Regions from separate parts of the Marinomonas primoryensis genome, predicted to be linked through region 3. Evidence: predicted binding sites of a transcription regulator. Region 3 holds the regulator's gene; each other region holds the start of a gene.
The links. The regulator sigma-54, encoded in region 3, starts transcription at its own class of promoters, with help from an activator protein. The targets are predictions, from matches to a motif close to TGGCACNNNNNTTGCTNT.

Region 1: MP3633_RS18530 (amino acid ABC transporter substrate-binding protein) is a predicted target of sigma-54. The motif match lies at 2,602-2,619, and genes of this name have one in related genera.
Region 2: flgB (flagellar basal body rod protein FlgB) is a predicted target of sigma-54. The motif match lies at 2,291-2,308, and genes of this name have one in related genera.
Region 4: MP3633_RS06735 (nitrate reductase) is a predicted target of sigma-54. The motif match lies at 2,395-2,412, and genes of this name have one in related genera.

What each region holds. Positions count from the first base shown of each region.
Region 1 covers NZ_CP054301.1:3,984,438-3,989,001, reverse strand. Annotated here, with positions in the region: gene MP3633_RS18540 (amino acid ABC transporter permease) at 1-193, opposite strand, end outside; gene MP3633_RS18535 (amino acid ABC transporter permease) at 204-1,379, opposite strand; gene MP3633_RS18530 (amino acid ABC transporter substrate-binding protein) at 1,495-2,517, opposite strand; gene lrp (leucine-responsive transcriptional regulator Lrp) at 3,059-3,535, shown strand; gene MP3633_RS18520 (ComEA family DNA-binding protein) at 3,576-4,262, opposite strand; gene recG (ATP-dependent DNA helicase RecG) at 4,399-4,564, opposite strand, start outside.
Region 2 covers NZ_CP054301.1:789,070-793,633, reverse strand. Annotated here, with positions in the region: gene MP3633_RS03645 (flagellar hook protein FlgE) at 1-671, opposite strand, end outside; gene MP3633_RS03640 (flagellar hook assembly protein FlgD) at 684-1,388, opposite strand; gene flgC (flagellar basal body rod protein FlgC) at 1,400-1,849, opposite strand; gene flgB (flagellar basal body rod protein FlgB) at 1,855-2,247, opposite strand; gene MP3633_RS03625 (CheR family methyltransferase) at 2,461-3,297, opposite strand; gene MP3633_RS03620 (chemotaxis protein CheV) at 3,353-4,282, opposite strand; gene flgA (flagellar basal body P-ring formation chaperone FlgA) at 4,423-4,564, shown strand, end outside.
Region 3 covers NZ_CP054301.1:1,859,965-1,864,528, reverse strand. Annotated here, with positions in the region: gene lptC (LPS export ABC transporter periplasmic protein LptC) at 1-275, shown strand, start outside; gene lptA (lipopolysaccharide transport periplasmic protein LptA) at 259-780, shown strand; gene lptB (LPS export ABC transporter ATP-binding protein) at 781-1,506, shown strand; gene MP3633_RS08515 (RNA polymerase factor sigma-54) at 1,582-3,060, shown strand; gene ptsN (PTS IIA-like nitrogen regulatory protein PtsN) at 3,078-3,527, shown strand; gene MP3633_RS08505 (HPr family phosphocarrier protein) at 3,538-3,807, shown strand; gene mgtE (magnesium transporter) at 3,815-4,564, shown strand, end outside.
Region 4 covers NZ_CP054301.1:1,472,931-1,477,494, forward strand. Annotated here, with positions in the region: gene nirB (nitrite reductase large subunit NirB) at 1-1,908, shown strand, start outside; gene nirD (nitrite reductase small subunit NirD) at 1,913-2,245, shown strand; gene MP3633_RS06735 (nitrate reductase) at 2,555-4,564, shown strand, end outside.

The DNA of each region.
Region 1 (4,564 bases), 1.9 Mb from region 3:
CACCTTCAAATGTTGCAGTAAGAATGCCCCATTCTATTACCGGTGGAACAAGCAAATACAAAACATAAAAGCTGAACAAGGTTAAAAATATATTGAGAGGGGACGACAATAAGTTTTGACGAACCCATGCCACAGCACCAACAGAATTCACTGGTGGTGGAAGGCTTGGTGATGGTTTAAATTCAATAGCCATGATCTTCCTCCTAGCGCTCTGTTAACGACATTTTTTTGTTGTACCAGTTCATAAATAGAGAAATAGTCAAACTCAATGTACCGTAAACCAGCATACAAAGACCGATACTTTCTACCGCTTGACCTGTTTGATTCAGTGTCGTGCCCATTACTACAGCGACTAACTCAGGGTACGCAATAGCGGCACCAAGTGATGAGTTCTTCGCTAAGTTTAGGAATTGGCTAGTAAGTGGTGGAATAATAACTCGTAACGCTTGAGGTAAAACAATCAAACGTTGAGTCAAGCTGTCTCTTAGCCCTAAAGAGCGAGCGGCTTCAGTTTGCCCCCAATTTACAGACAAAATACCGGCACGAACGATTTCTGCAATAAAAGCACCAGTATAAGTAGACAGTGCTACAAGCACAGCAACAAACTCTGGCGGAAGAACCATCCCGCCGGTGACGTTAAAGCGGCTTTTTTGTGGAAGATCAAACTCGATAGGGAAGCCTGATACAGCCAACGCTAAAAAGGTAATAACAACGATTGTACCTAGAGAAGCCCAATAAGCAGGAAACCAAAGGCCTGTTTTTGTCTGACGTTTCTTCGCCCAAACGACTAAAGCAATAGATGCAATAATCGACAGTACAAACCCTGCCACTACAAAACCAAAACCGTCTTGAGCTATTGGATTTGGAGAATAGATTCCGCGTTTATTTAAGAAAAAATCCGCAAATACTATACTGTTTTTAGGTGTGGGCAAGGCTGCAAGAACAGCGAAATACCAGAAAAACATTTGTAACAATAAGGGGATATTACGCAACGTTTCAACGTATACCGTTGCTAAGCGCGCTACCAACCAATTATTAGAAAGACGGGCTAAGCCCATTACAACACCAATAATGGTCGCTAATACGATCCCCATTAAGGAAATAACAACCGTATTAATTAGGGCTACAAAAAACGCTCGCCCGTAGGTGTCAGCCTCAGTGTATTCAATTAGGTGAATGAGAACGGGAAATCCAGCTGGTTGGTTTAAAAATGCAAAACCAGTGGAAATACCTTGGTCAGCTCGGTTTGCTTGTAAGTTACTAAATAAGTAATAACCTACGAAGACAACCACTGCTAGAAGCACAATTTGAAAGATTAGGGCACGAGTGCCAGCATCATGCAAAATGCTTTTATTACTTGAAGTTGTTTTATCGCTCATCTTAGTTCAGGCAATTGAAATGCTCGTCAGATGTGTAAGGAAGGGGGGAGAAACCCAGCGACTCTAGTGTTTTAGAGTCGCTGGGTAAATACCCGAAGCAGGTAGCTTTTAGGTATTAACGTACTGGTGGCGCGTACATAACACCACCGTCAGTCCATAATTTGTTAATACCACGTGGAAGACCTACTGGTGTAGATGGTCCAACGTTACGTTCAAACACTTCGCCGTAGTTACCTACTTCAGCGATGACGTTGTAAGCCCAGTCAGCAGATAGGCCTAGTTGAGCACCCATATCGCCTTCAGCACCTAATAAACGCTTGATACCTGGATCATTTGATTCTTTCTTGATTTTAGCAACATTCTTAGAAGTAATGTTCATTTCTTCAGCATTAACCTGAACGAACATTGCCCAAGTCACAATATCTTTCCACTGGTTGTCGCCATGACGCACAACAGGACCTAGAGGTTCTTTAGAAATAGTTTCTTCAAGAATAATGTGAGCTGCTGGATCGGCTAACTTAGAACGGTGAGCCGCTAGACCTGATTTATCCGTAGTGAAAACGTCACAACGACCTGAAGCGTACGCTGCCAAAGCTTCATCTGCTTTTTGAACAACAACAGGAACGTAAGACATTTTATGTTTACGGAAGAAGTCAGCCATATTCAATTCTGTCGTTGTACCCTGTTCTGTACAAACCGTTGCACCATCAAGATCTAGTGCAGATGTAACCCCAAGCGCTTTACGAGCCATGAAGCCTTGACCGTCATAGAAGTTAACCGCAGTGAAATCTAGACCTAGAGATGCGTCACGAGTATAAGTCCACGTCGTGTTACGAGTTAGTACGTCGATTTCTCCTGACTGTAGTGCAGTGAAACGCTCTTTCGCTGAAAGAGGGGTGAATTTTGCTTTTTGAGCATCACCGAAGATTGCAGCAGCGGTTGCGCGACAAGCGTCAACATCAATACCAGACCAATTACCGTTTGAATCGGCGTTTGAGAATCCTGGTACGCCTAGGCTTACGCCACATTGAACAAAACCTTTTGCTTTTACATCTTCAAGAGTAGATGCGGCTGCACCAGCGCTGATAGTTACGGCGATGGCTGCAGTAGACAGTAGTTTACCAACATTCGATTTCATTATATTGAGCCTCCCAGGCGTTTTTATATATGTTGTTATCTTGCTGAACTTTAGATACCAGATCCTAAGATCTGCTTGTTAAGCAAAGCAAAGTTAGTGCCAACATTTAATTATTCTTGTTGTTTGGAATATGTAGATGATTCCTCTACAAAGGTCATCACATTCCCCTATAGAATTACTCTTTGGAGGCGTAGTCAAGGATAAAATATCAGCAAGGAGGTGTTCCATACTCATTTTTTGCACTTTCAGTAGATTAAAGCGTGAATTTTTATATTTTTGTGAAGAGATACGATTTTTTCAAAGTCGCGGGGAACAAGGGCTGTAGCCTATTCTGAATAAGAGTTGTGCACAGTAGTGGGGCGATTATGACCGTGGCGTGTTCTATTTTGTTCGAAAATATTTTTTCGCAACATTTTGGTGCTTTTTTGTAACCTGTTCAAATACCCGTATTAAATATATTGAATAAAGCACTTTCCATACTTCGTAACCTGCATGGTAGACTTAAACATCAATTGAAGTCATGTAAGGAGATCCACATCAGATGGATAACTCATCAAAACCGCTCGATCGCCTAGATAAAAAAATTCTACGTGAACTGCAGATTAATGGTCGCTTATCGAATGTTGAATTGGCGAGTCGAGTAGGATTAAGTGCCACTCCTTGTTTAGAGCGGGTGCGTCGTTTAGAGCGTAATGGTTATATTACAGGCTACTGTGCTTTAGTAAATCCAAAGAAAGTGGACGCGGGATTACTTGTTTTTGTCGAGATTCGTCTTAAGACAACGTCACCTGAAGGTTTTAATGAATTTAAAACGGCCGTTTCAGAAATTCCAGAAATTTTAGAGTGTCATCTCATTGCTGGGGATTTCGAATACCTTCTAAAAGCACGTGTCTCCAATATGGATACGTATCGTTTGCTATTAGGAGAAACTTTATTAACTCTGCCGCATGTTCGAGAGTCTCGGACCTATGTCGCAATGGAAGAAGTAAAAAACACCACGGTCGTTAATATTCCTTAAGTAATTAACGAATGGCTGCTGATTCGAAATAACGTATTTATTAGCTTGTTAACTCGGCGATTATTTTGTTTAACATGGCGGGCCCCATTCCTTTGACATTGAGTACGGCCTTTTCTGAACGAAAAGGGCGCTCTGCTACCAATTTATCGAGTAATTTTTTCGGCACACCTTTCACCTTTAAAATCTTTTCCACTTTTGATTTATTGATGGCGCGATAACCATTGACGTAACCAATGACGTTTTTTTTTACAACTTTCTGCGTTGTAGGTACTTTTGGGGATGGCGTCACGCTTTCTTTTACTTTCTCATCAACATTTATTGTCGGTTCAAAATTAGCCGGAATGGCTTGTACCTGATAAAGCGTGTCGAAATAGGCAGAATTGCACAGCGTGTATTCTGCTCCGTCCCATTCGCTGAGTTGCAGTGCTAGCTGCCAAGTACCGGTAGTTGGCAGTTGAAAAAATAGGTCATAGTGACAATCGGTAAGAAAGTGTTGTCCTTTTATTTCACCAATGGTGGTGGACGCTAATACGAGCTGTTCTGAACGCTTGTCGACGTCCTGAAGAAAGGCGCACAGTTGAAGGCGTAAAGTGCCACTTAGATTGTCTTCGGTTCTCTCATTACCAATACGCTGAATAGAAATAATGACACGATCATTTTCGATCCTATAGCCACAGTTTTGCAGGGTTAGGCTCGTACCTTGAGGTGCGTGATTTAAAATAGTCATGTCAGTTCCTTCTAGCGAATCAATTAAGTAAGAGAAAATATAGATTCTTTTAAGCTAAGTGAATTCTTGATCAAATTTCGCTCATCTGCAAGTAAATACAATGTCTCATTAGATGAATATGTCATCACTGAGGTGTTTAGACGTTTAAGTATTGATCGTGGTTAGGTAACCATCGAGAAAGCAGCGGTGAAATACGGTCTGGATAACGGTTATGCAGAAGTGCAGCGGCTTTTTGAACGTCATCAAGTAAGTTTTTATCGCGTTGTAAATCCGCTACTTTAAATTCCCAAAGGCCTGTTTGC
Region 2 (4,564 bases), 1.1 Mb from region 3:
TTGCCGTCAACAGTTGCATGAACCTTATAAGTATTCGGCAACTCACTCTTAGCATAGTAATACGTTACCACACGAGTTTCACCATCAGCCCCAACGACACCTTGCGTCTGGGTATAATTATAGGAATCAGGGTTAGTAGGGTCAAAATTCGCCTTAATGAAGGGAGGCACATCTTTACTCTCGGAATTCAAGTTCAACTTCAATTCCATAGAAGTTGTCGCCTCAGGAGCAATACGATCCGTAGGGATTCTTAAGTTTTCTAAATTACCCCCAACAACGCCTTTTGTTGCATTAAACCCCTGAACATTGCTGCCAGTATTCGTTACCAAAAAACCATCTTCATCTAGCTTAAAATTACCTGCTCGAGTGTAGCTTTGAGCAACACCGGCATCTAGAATAAAGAACCCTGTCCCGTCAATAGATAAGTCAAGATTGTTATCGGTGTAAGAAAGGTTGCCCGGCGAAAACTCCTGAGACACCTTACTAACGCTCACACCAGAGCCAATACTGTTGCCACTCCCGGCACCAAGCACACTCGTGTTATAAAGATCATCAAATTCAATACGCGACTTTTTAAAGCCTGTAGTATCGGCGTTGGCAATATTATTACCGGTAACACTTAAATAATCGGCAGACGCTTTAATGCCAGATAGTGCAGTATTAAATCCCATAATATTCTCCAATCACCCTAATATTTCTAATTCATTCGTAAGTTTGATTTTTCCGTGGTTTTCCACGTTTAAAACCGTGCCGTTTTCACCATTAATGGTGACACCTTGAATCCGCGTTGGAAGACGAGTACTCAAGGCCGAAATTTCGCCCTTGTCATTTGTCGAGGACGCGGCAAAACGATATTCACCAGGCGGCAAAACATTTCCGTCATCATCTAACTTATCCCACTTATACTCACCAGAGTTAAGCGTAGCCGTACGAACAAGGCGGTTATCTGCGTCGTATATTTTCAATGTCGCCGTCTGAGAGTTTTCAGGCATCACCGTCCTTAACTGAACCCCTTCCAAACCATCTGTCACTTTAGCTTTACTCCCTTCCATCAAGATCGACTTACCGACCAAGGTAGAGGCACTAAGCGCCTGATTAGAAGTAAGCGAGGTCGCCATATTTTCTAGCTGGTCAGAGATACTGGTTAGCCTTTCTAACGAGCTAAACTGTGACATTTGCGCCACCATGTCATTCGTATCCTGAGGCGCCGTCGGATCCTGCCCTTTTAGCTGTTCGATATACAGCTTTAAAAAGACATTTTGATCGGCCAGCGCCCCTTCATTTTTAGGCACTTCCGGCTTTTCAATACCAGCTTTGGACTTGGCCGCTTCTGTTCCGTATTGGGATATCAGCCCGCCAAGACCTTTCGTATCAGATATATCTGCCATCTAATCTGCTCCTATGACTGCCCAAGCGTGAGCATTTTCTGCATCATACTTTTTGCCGAGTTCATAATTTCCACATTCGTCTGAAAAGATCGAGAAGCCGACATCATATCGGCCATTTCTTCCATCGGGTTCACATTCGGGTAAAAGACATAACCCTCTTCATTCGCCATTGGGTGGCCTGGCTCGTACCTAGGTTGCAAAGGTGCATCCGATTCGACAATACCATCAATCTTCACCCCAACCCCAGCACCGCTATCATCACTGCTGGCATTACCCCAACCATAGTCACGCATACTGTCATTCATCATCTGTGAGAACACTGGCTTACGGGCACGATACGTCTGATCCGCAGAGCTTGCCGCGCTATCTACGTTTGCCATATTGCTCGCAATCGTATTCAAACGCACTGTTTGGGCACTCATTGCAGACCCAGAAATAGTAAAAATATTACTTAAAGACATCGTTATTAATTCCCAGTAAGCGCCTTTCTCATGCCGCTAATTTTTCTATCTAAGAACATAAAACTCGTATCGAATTGTAATGAGTTTTGTGCGTACTCAGCCTGCTCTCTTTGCATATCCACCGTGTTACCATCTAACGATGGTTGATTGGCATTTCGGTACAACAAGCCATCAGACTCACCCGAAAAACCTTCCTCTGAGATATGCCTAGCATTTGTTCCAGCAAGTCTAAGCTTGCTACTTTCACTACTTAAAACCGAGTCGAACGAAATATCTCTCGCCTTAAAATTTGGCGTGTCAGCGTTAGCAATATTATTTGCAAGGACGGCCGCTCTTGCACTTCTAAACTCCAGCGTCTTGTCGTGTCCTGCAAATGCACTCGCAAAAGATATAGCCATTCAATCCTCAAGGAAAAATATTATTTATCAATATAGATAAAATAAAGCAATTATGATGCCATAAATAAAAACCCTTATTTTTCAATTGGTTAAATATTAAAACCCTCCTAACGGCAAAAAGCGGCAACAATAATGACAGAACAATAAACACAAAAAAGCCCATCTAAAAACATTAGACAGGCTCTTTAATACGAAATGTAAGGACTATCTAAACTAAACAGCTTTAGATTTATAGACAATACCTGGATGGCATTGAACAATTTCAAAGTGATCAGATAAACCACTCAATGCCTCTGATCCGCCAAGAAACAAATATCCACCAGGCTTTAGAGAAGCATGCATTCTCTTCAAAATATCCAATTTTAGATCAACGGTAAAATATATTAGTACATTTCGACAAAAGATTACGTCGAATTTTCCTAACATGGCGAATGAATCGATAAGGTTCAAATACCTAAAATCTACACGCGAACTCAAATGCGGCTTTATTTTCCAAGTTGAGTCGTTGACCTTATCAAAATATCGTTTCTGTAAATCTACACCAAGACCACGAGCAATAGCCAAGCTATCGTATTCACCTTGCTTGGCATGCTGGAGTATGTTTGTACAAATATCCGTCGCAACAATTTTTTCACCAGCCTTCAAAACACCTGGTCGAGTAGATTTAAACTCTTCAATTACCATACTGATAGAGTAAGGTTCTTGGCCTGTAGATGAGGCGGCCGACCAAATCTTTAGAGGAGCAGCCGTCATTTCAGGCAGCACATTGTTTTTCAAAATGGTAAATGGATGCGTATCCCTAAACCAAAGCGTTTCATTTGTTGTCATTGCATTAATGACTTCTTCCTTAAGCTTAGAACTCCCAAATCGCTCTAAAGCGTCAACTAACTGCTCAATCTTAGAAAAATTCTCTCTTTCCAAGACTTTACCTAGACGACTAGCGACCAAATATTGTTTGTTATCACTCAGTGAGATTCCACACGCTTTCTGCAAGTAATCTCTGAACCTAATATAGCCATTAGGTGTAATTGCATTTGTACTACTGAGCATTAAAACTCCATAAGTAACAGGGATAAAGAAGGCACTTCAAAGATTAGCCTAAACATCATTCAGATTGCACCTGCACAGTTTCTATTGCCAATCGAGCCAATTCATCCGGTTGGAACTTCGCCAAGAAACCATCTGCCCCAACTTTTTTCACCATCGCTTCATTGAAAACACCACTCAAAGAAGTATGAAGAAGAATGAACAAATCTTGTAGACGACTATCATTACGAATAGCTGTCGTCAGCGTATATCCATCCATCTCTGGCATTTCAATATCAGAAATAACCATAGAAAACTCCTGCGTGACGTCTTTTCCTTCTGCAACCATGTCTTGGAGGAAGGTAAGCGCTTCGCGACCATCACACAAAACGGTGGTAGCAAAACCAACCTGTTCCATACAACGCTTAATTTGTTTACGTGCAACCGAAGAGTCATCAACAATAAGTATATGATGCTTTTTCGCATTTTCTGTTACGTCAGCATTTACAATGCCTTCCGAAATATCCTGTCGAGTAGGAGCAACCTCAGATAGAATCTGCTCAACATCGATAATCTCAACCATTTCTTTGTCGACCTGACAAACAGCAGTCAAATAGTTATCGTTCGACAACCCTTTAGGTGGGGGCTGAATATCACTCCAGTTCATGTTTACGATACGCTCGACGCCACGAACCAGAAAACCCTGAATTCGACGATTATATTCCGTAATAATGACAAAACATTGACTGATATTCTCCATTGGGCTCGCGCCAGTTGCCAAACCCAAATCTAAAATTGGAATGGTTCCACCACGAATATGAGCAACACCTCTGACCACAGGCGAACTGTGAGGCATAGTTGTTAACTTCGGACACTGAAGAACTTCTTTCACTTTAAAGACATTGATGCCATAAATTTGCTTACCATTCAGGCGAAACAACAGCAGTTCAAGTCGATTTTCCCCTACAAGCTGCGTACGTTGGTTAACAGTATCCAAAACTCCAGCCATAAACGCCTCCAAAATGTGTAAACATTATACCGAGGTATAACCTCAAAATTGTTAAAATGCATCATCCAATGATAAAGTGCTTTCTAATATTTTACTAACTATCTTATTTATAACGCCATAATAGACAAAGTGAGCGAATCATGCGAATCATAAGGCTAAGCTTAGCCTTCATTTGTTTTCAAGCCAGTTTTACATTTGCCTTATCTACTGAAGATCAAATTAATCACTACATAAACCAAGTAGAGATTCCTAGACTGGCAGAAATATATCCGGATGCCATTA
Region 3 (4,564 bases):
AAGCAGATAAAGGGGTTATTGATGACGGAAGTAATGATATTCTATTAACAAACAACGCTAGAGCGACTAAAAAGTATCTTCAATCAGATGACATAAAGCTCACTGCAGACAGCGTACATTACTTAGATAAAGATCAATCTTTAACGAGCCAAGGAAACGCGACACTTATCTCCGTACAAGGAGAAACTTCTGCCAGCACGATCACAACTTATATAAATTCAGAAGAAGTCTTTATGACGGGATCTGTACGAGGAAAATATGAAACAATTCATTAATTTCAGTATATTGCTCACCTCAGCCATTATTTGCCAATATGCGTATGCACTCCCTGATGACACAAAGCAGCCATTAGAAATTCAAGCCGACGAAGCCTCGTTTGACCAAAACTCTGGTGAAGCCATCTACAAAGGCAATGTTTTTGTCAAACAAGGTTCTATTGAAATCCAAGCGCAGTACCTTAAAGTGTCAACAGACGCAAAAACCCGAAAATTTAGCAACTTAGAAGCCACTGGGCAGCCAGCCAAATTTAGCCAACAAATTGACTGGAGCGGCAACATTGTCATCAGTAAAGGCAATGAAATTCATTATTCAACCATTGAGTCCAAGCTAGAAATTACCGGTAACGGTTACCTAAGCCGAATGAAAAACTCTATTACTGCCGATTACATTCTTTATATGATTAACGATGGAACATTTAGCGCAGAGAAAAAAGATTCAGGACGCGTATCAATGACATTACAACCGCAAGCACAACCACCAGCACCTGAGGCAAAAAAATAAATGGCCTTACTTGAAGCAAAACACTTAGCAAAGAGTTACAAAAAACGCCAAGTAGTGAAGGACGTCTCTATCTCTGTCGAATCTGGTCAAGCCGTTGGCCTACTTGGCCCAAACGGTGCAGGCAAAACCACCTGCTTTTATATGATAGTTGGCATGGTATCAAATGACGCTGGCGGCATATTTATCGATGGTGTAGACATCACTAAAGACGCCATGCACACTCGCGCTCAAAAAGGCATTGGCTATCTTCCTCAGGAAGCCTCCATTTTTCGTAAAATGTCTGTCGAAGACAATATCACGGCCATTTTAGAAACGCGTAAAGCACTAACAAAAAGCCAACGAAAAGACAGACTCGAAGATTTATTAGAAGAGTTCCACATCACCCACATTCGTGAGAACTTAGGAATGGCACTATCGGGTGGAGAAAGACGACGTGTTGAAATAGCAAGAGCCGTTGCTATGAACCCTAAGTTCATCCTACTGGATGAACCTTTCGCCGGCGTGGACCCTATTTCTGTCGGCGACATCAAGCTCATCATCAAGCACCTTCAAGAAAGTGGAATCGGCGTCCTAATTACCGATCACAATGTTAGAGAAACATTAGACATCTGTGATAAGGCTTACATTGTTGGCAACGGTTATATTATTGCTTCTGGCGATGCCAGCACCGTCATCAACAATGAACAAGTAAAAAAGGTCTATCTAGGCGACGACTTCCGTCTGTAACCCCTTATCATTGCTGTAGAAAGGGAGTAGTATGCATAACTCGTTCCAATTCATTCAAATAAAAAGAGTTGCTCTATGAAGCAGTCTTTGCAACTAAAACTCGGCCAACAGCTGACCATGACACCACAGCTACAACAAGCCATTCGCTTGCTGCAGCTTTCCACGTTGGACCTGAAGCAAGAAATTCATGAATTTCTCGAATCTAACCCTCTTCTTGAGCTAGATGACGACGAACAAATTCACAACGATCAACCTGCAAGCATTGAATCAAAAAGCGCTCCTGAGGCGACACTTGATAGTAATAGTGAAGAAGCGCGCGTTGAATCAGAGTGGACTGAAAGCATTCCTGAAGAACTGTCTATTGACAGCAGCTGGGATGACACATACCAAAGCTCTGCTGCGGCCGTCAGCGATCATAATAGCTATGAAGGTGAAAGCGACTTCGAAAGCCGCAACGCTCCAGCAGAAAGCATACAAGACCATCTGATCTGGCAATTAAATCTAACTCATATATCTGACAGAGACATTGAAATTGCTTACGCTATTATCGAGTGCGTTCAAACCGATGGCTATCTAAGTATTTCAACTCAAGACATTTGGGAATCACTTTGTGTCGAATTAGAAGATTTAGACATGGAAGAAGTCATCGCAGTTCAACACAGACTGCAACGCTTTGACCCAGTTGGCGTCTGCTCTATTGATTTGCGAGACTGCTTGCTTGTTCAACTAGAAGCATTCCAAAGCCACCCTCTTTATAAAAGCACACACAATCTCATTGACCATTATCTACCACTACTAGGCAATCGAGATTTTGCACAATTAAGCCGAAAAACAAAACTAAAAGACGAAGCACTAAAGGAAGTTGTTAATTTAATACAACAACTTAACCCGCGTCCTGGCTCAGTTATAGATGCAGATGATACGGATTATGTCATTCCTGATGTTTCCGTCAAAAAACACAATGGCATATGGCAAGTTGAGCTAAATAATGACGCCCTACCACCCATCAAAATAAACGAAACCTATTCCGCCATGGCAAGTACAGCTGCAACCACCGCAGCAGACGTAAGCTACATTAAAACCTCTCTTCAGGAAGCCAAATGGTTTATGAAAAGCTTACAAAGCCGCAACGAAACACTCTTAAAAGTGGCCAGCTGCATAGTAAGTCGACAAATTGATTTCTTCGAATTAGGTGAAGAGGCCATGAAACCTATGGTTCTTCATGATGTCGCCGAAGAAGTTGGCATGCATGAATCAACAATTTCTAGAGTAACAACACAAAAATACATGCACACACCAAAAGGTATTTTTGAACTCAAGTACTTTTTCTCAAGTCATGTCAACACAGCGTCAGGTGGAGAATGTTCTTCTACCGCAATACGAGCTATGATTAAGAAACTTGTGGCTGATGAGCCAGCAAAAAAACCACTAAGTGATAATAAGTTAGCCGCTGTTTTGGCTGACCAAGGCATACAGGTTGCTAGACGAACTGTGGCCAAATATCGAGAGGCGATGAATATCCCTCCTTCCAATGAACGAAAACGACTGATCTAAACGGAAACCATTTCATCATGTCCTTGAAATCATTATTAAAAGCTGAGCTCGTTCTGGCGAAGCAAGATATTGTTAGTAAGAAACGAGTTTTAGAAAGTATCGCCGACGTTGCATCCAATCGGTTGCATTGCAATAACGAGGCCGTTTATGACGCCCTATTAGGGCGAGAAAAACTTGGAAGTACAGGCATAGGTAACGGCATAGCTATACCCCATTGCCGCCTAGAGTCTGCAAACCATACCGCTATTGTCGTTATGTCATTACAAACTCCAATAGATTTTGACTCGATTGATAAGAGAGCCGTTGATCTTATATTCGCCTTAATCGTTCCGCCTAATGAATGCGATCAACATCTTGCAACACTGGCTCAGATCGCAGAATTAGCTCAATCGCCTGAAGCGCTCGACAAGCTACGAACCGCTCAAACCAGCGAAGATCTATTTAATATTTTTGACTCATTAATATAGGAAGTAAAGCATGCAGGAAGAGTCCATCACCATCATAAATAAACTTGGCTTGCATGCTCGCGCTGCTGGCAAATTAGTGGAAACGACGTCACGCTTTTCTTGTGATATCACTATAGAAAAAGACAGTCGCAATGTGGACGGCAAAAGCATTATGGCAATGATGATGCTTGCCGCTGGAAAAGGAACGAGCATTCGAATCAAAACCAATGGAGAAGATGAAGAAGAGGCAATCAAAGCCGTTGTTGAATTAATTAACAATCGTTTTGGTGAAGACGAGTAATACGGCCATGTCAGAGAAAACCACTCTTAATCATCTTAAAACGATTACCGAATCACTCGAATCCGGCGCCACGATGCAAATCCGTTATTTACTTAACGGCGCCTTGCCAGTGCAAGATGTTGCTCGATTATTAGAGTCCTCTCCACCAAAAGAACGTAAGCTTCTCTGGGAGCTAATCGAAGCAAAGAATGAAGGCGAGGTTCTACAATATCTCAGCGAAGATATTGGTGTTCAATTCATGAAGAATATGGATACAGAGCGACTTATCGCCGTATCCGAACATTTTGAAAGCGATGACTTAGCTGATTTATTACAACACTTACCAGAAAAAGTTGTAACAGAAGTCCTTTCTTCAATGACCTCGCAAGACAGAGCGCGGGTCGAAGCACTATTAAGCTACTCGGAAGACTCTGCCGGCGGCTTAATGAATACGGACACGATCACTATACGTCCGAACCTAACGCTAGACATTGTCTTTCGCTATTTGCGCAGACACTCTTCACTGCCCGACATGACAGATAACCTACTTGTTGTCAGCCGCTCCAATCGACTGTTAGGGACACTCCCTCTCACTAAATTATTAGTTTCAGATGTTAGAGCCACCGTTCGCGATGTAATGGAAACAGAATATACCGTTATTAAAGCCGAGACACCGGCGAGTGAAGTGGCTCAACTCTTTGAAAAAATGGATCTTGTTTCTGCACCTGTCATTGATGGCACCACTAAAAAACTACTTGGTCGGATTACCATCGATGAT
Region 4 (4,564 bases), 390 kb from region 3:
ACACAAGACATTGTCGACGGTGAAACGGCTTTTCATCGTATGAATTTTGCAGACGGCACTCACCTTGAAACGGATTTAATTTTGTTTTCTGCGGGTATTCGCCCTCAAGACGCATTGGCAAAACAATCGGGTTTAGAGATGGGCGAGCGTGGTGGTATCACCATTAATAATCATTGTCAGACAAGCGATGAGGACATTTATTCTATCGGCGAGTGTGCGCTGTGGAATGGTCGAATTTATGGTCTAGTGGCGCCAGGTTACACCATGGCAAAAGCCGCTGCAGGGCATTTGTTAGGCACGGAAAGTTTGTCTTTCACTGGTGCAGATATGAGTACCAAGCTCAAACTACTTGGTTGTGATGTAGGTTCTGTCGGTGATGCTCATGCCCAAACACAAGGTTGTAAGGTGTTTGTATATCAAGATGAGATTAGCCAAAGCTATCGAAAAATGGTGGTGTCGGAAGATGGTAAAAAGTTATTAGGCGCAGTATTGGTTGGTGACAACAGCTATTACGATACGTTGTTGCAATATTATCTGAATGCCATTGATTTGCCAGCACAGGCTCAATCATTAATTTTGCCTGCGATGGATGGTGCGCCAGTTGGATTGGGGGTGGATGCTTTACCTGCGACGGCGTCTATTTGTAGTTGTCATAATGTCTCCAAGCAAGACATCAGTGACGCCGTGTGCAACGGGGCTTTGTCTGTTGGCGATGTGAAAGGTGTTACCAAAGCCGCAACGGGCTGTGGTGGTTGTGCGGCGTTATTGAAAAAAGTCGTCGATAACGAATTACTGGCGTTGGGTGTGGAAGTAAGTACTGATATTTGTGAGCACTTTGCCTACACGCGCCAAGATTTATACAACATGGTGAAAATCGAAGAAATTAAAAGCTTTGATCGCTTATTAGAGACTCACGGTAAAGGCCACGGTTGTGAAATTTGTAAGCCAGCGGTGGGGTCTATTTTAGCCAGTGTTTGGAATGATTATGTTCTGAAAAAAGAACATATCAGCTTGCAGGACACCAATGATCGTTTCTTAGCGAACATGCAAAAAGACGGAACCTATTCGATTGTTCCTCGTATTCCTGGAGGGGAAATCACCCCTGATAGGCTGATTGTATTAGGTGAAGTGGCGAAAGAATACGCGCTTTATACCAAGGTGACAGGTGGTCAGCGTATTGATTTGTTTGGTGCAACATTAGCTCAGCTGCCAGAAATCTGGGAGAAGTTAATCGCTGCTGGTTTTGAAACAGGCCAGGCTTACGGTAAGTCATTGCGTACGGTGAAATCCTGTGTTGGTAGTACTTGGTGTCGTTATGGTGTTAACGACAGCATGAAAATGGCGATTGATCTTGAGAACCGTTATAAAGGTTTACGTTCACCTCATAAAATAAAATTTGCCGTATCAGGTTGTACTCGAGAATGTGCAGAGGCGCAGAGCAAAGATATTGGTGTGATTGCAACAGAAGGTGGTTGGAATTTATATGTCTGTGGTAATGGTGGTATGAAGCCTCGTCACGGTGATTTATTTGCCACTGATTTAGACGATGAAACCTTAGTAAAATACATTGACCGTGTGCTGATGTTTTATACAAAAACCGCAGATCGCTTACAGCGAACATCGGTATGGATGGATGGTTTAGAGGGTGGTTTAGCGTATTTAAAAGACGTTGTTATTAATGACAAACTTGGCTTATGCGATGAGTTGGAAGCGCGGATGGAACATATTGTTGATACTTTCCAATGTGAATGGAAAACCACCTTAGAGGATCCAGAAGCACTCAAAACCTTTCGTCAGTTTGTTAACTATGAAGGGGTTGATACCAACGTGGTCTTTGTCGAAGAGCGAAACCAGATGCGCCCAGCAACAGATCTTGAAAAACAGCAACTCATTGCTAAGGCGGGGTAATAAAATGACGATGCAGTGGAAATTAGTGTGTAAGCAAAGCGACCTTGTTGTGGGCGCTGGTGTGGCGGCCATGGTGAATGGTGAACAAATAGCGTTGTTTTATGTACCCGAATCGGAAAAAAAGGTCTTTGCAATTGGAAACTGGGATCCGATAGGAAAAGCCAACGTAATGTCGAGAGGTCTCGTTGCCCACCTTCAAAATGAATGGGTGGTCGCGAGCCCTTTGTACAAACAGCACTTTGTATTGGCATCGGGCCAATGTATTGAAGAAAACATCAAAGTGCCTCACTGGTCTGCTAAATTAGAAGATGACAATTTATACATTGCGCTGAATTAAATATTAATGCCAAAAAATACGTGCACTTAAGTGATTGCTTTGCTCTATATAGGTGCGTTTTTACCTAATGTGTCATTGGTTTTTTTTGATAGCTTGTCCTAACGCCTTTAATAGCGGTGAACGATGAGGTTTGTATGAATTTTTCAAGTTGGCTCACTTATTGCTTTTATAATATTAACTGATGCACCGTAAACCGACGATGGCTTACACATAAAGCAGTCAGATATTACAAAAGGCAACGAGGCCCAATCGCTTTTCTAGGAAAGCGATTGGGCCTTTTTTTGTTTTTTAAAAGCGTGAGGAAGGTCCATGACAGCAACGATCGGAAAAACGACCTGTCCATATTGTGGTGTGGGATGTGGTGTTAATTTAACGATTCCAAACTCGTCAACGGAATCTGTGCCACCAGTCTCCGGTGATTTAGATCATCCGGCCAACTTTGGTCGCCTTTGTGTTAAAGGTAGTAGTCTTGCTCAAACGCTGCAATCGGATGATCGTCTTTTGACGCCCATTGTTAAGGGGGAATCTGTCTCTTGGGAGTCGGCTGTAGGCACGGTTAGCGATAAAATTGCACAAGTTGTGCAAGATCACGGACCGGATGCGTTCGCTTTTTATCTTTCTGGCCAGATCCTAACGGAAGACTATTATGTCGCGAATAAATTAGCGAAAGGTTTTATCGGTACCGCCAATGTGGATACCAACTCTCGTTTGTGTATGGCGTCTGCCGTGGTGGGTTACAAACGAGCGTTTGGCTCTGACACCGTGCCTTGTAACTATGAGGATTTAGAACTGTGTGATTTATTGATCTTGGTTGGATCAAATGCGGCGTGGACGCATCCTATTTTGTATCAACGAATGGCGGCGGCGAAAAAACAGCGCCCTAACATGAAAATTGTGGTGATCGATCCTAGAGAAACGGCAACGTGTGATATTGCCGATTTACATTTGGCCATTAAGCCGGGCAGTGATGCGGCTATTTTTTCTTTTCTTCTGCAGCACTCCGCACAAACGGGCATTCTTGATAATGACTTTATTGCCCAACATACCAACGGCTTTAATGACGCCTTAAAGCAAGCAAATGAATCGACACCCAACCTTGTTTCAGCTGCGAAATTTAGTGGTGTGAGCGAGCAAGCATTAATGAGGTTGGCTCATTGGTGGGAACAAACAGAGAAAACAGTCACGTTTTACTCCCAAGGAGTGAATCAATCTTCGTCTGGTGTGGATAAATGCAACGCAATTATTAACTGCCATTTGGCCACAGGACGAATAGGAAAAGAAGGCACAGGGCCTTTTTCGATAACGGGCCAACCAAATGCCATGGGTGGACGAGAAGTCGGTGGTTTAGCGAATCAGTTGGCCGCACATATGGACTTTGCAACGCCAGGCGCTCAGGATTTGGTTCAGCGTTTTTGGCAGGCCCCTAACTTGGCAACAGAAAACGGTTTGAAGGCGGTTGATCTATTTCAAGCGATGGAAGAAGGTAAGGTCAAAGTTGTTTGGATTATGTCGACAAATCCTATGGTGAGTTTACCGGATACGGCTCAAGTAAGGCGCGCATTGGAAAAATGTGAGTTAGTGATTGTCAGTGACTGTAAAGCACACACGGATACTACCGCGTTGGCGGACGTTTTGTTACCAGCAACGGGCTGGAGCGAGAAAGACGGCACAGTAACGAATTCCGAGCGACGGATTTCTCGTCAACGCGGTTTACTACCTGCTCCTGGTGACGCCAAACATGATTGGTGGACTATTTGTGAAGTGGCAAAAAAATTAGGGTTTCAAGCCGCATTTTCGTACAAGGGTGTGCATGATATTTTTGCTGAGCATGCGGCTTTGTCTGCCTTTGAAAATAACGGTAAACGAGATTTTGATATTGGCCATTTTAGTCAAATAAGCAAGCTTGAATACGATGGTCTGATCCCCGTTCAATGGCCTGTGCCTAAAGGCAAGCCAGAAGGAACGAAGCGGATGTTCGAGGATGGTCGCTTTTTCACCCCAGATGGACGAGCTAAATTTGTCCCCATCGTGCCTAAGTTGCCAATCAATGAACCGACCAGTGAGTGGCCGTTCATGTTGAATACTGGCCGAGTTCGTGATCAGTGGCATACGATGACGAGAACAGGGGATGCCGCCTTGCTAACAAAGCACACAGATCAACCATACGTTGAGATTCATCCGAAAGATGCGAGACAGTTAGGCATTGAAGATAAAACGCTGGTTCGTCTTACTTCGCCTTATGGGGAGGCGCTGTTAAAGGCGAAGGTGAGTCGAGCGATATCGCCGGGAAATGTGTTTGCACCGATTCATTGGACGCAA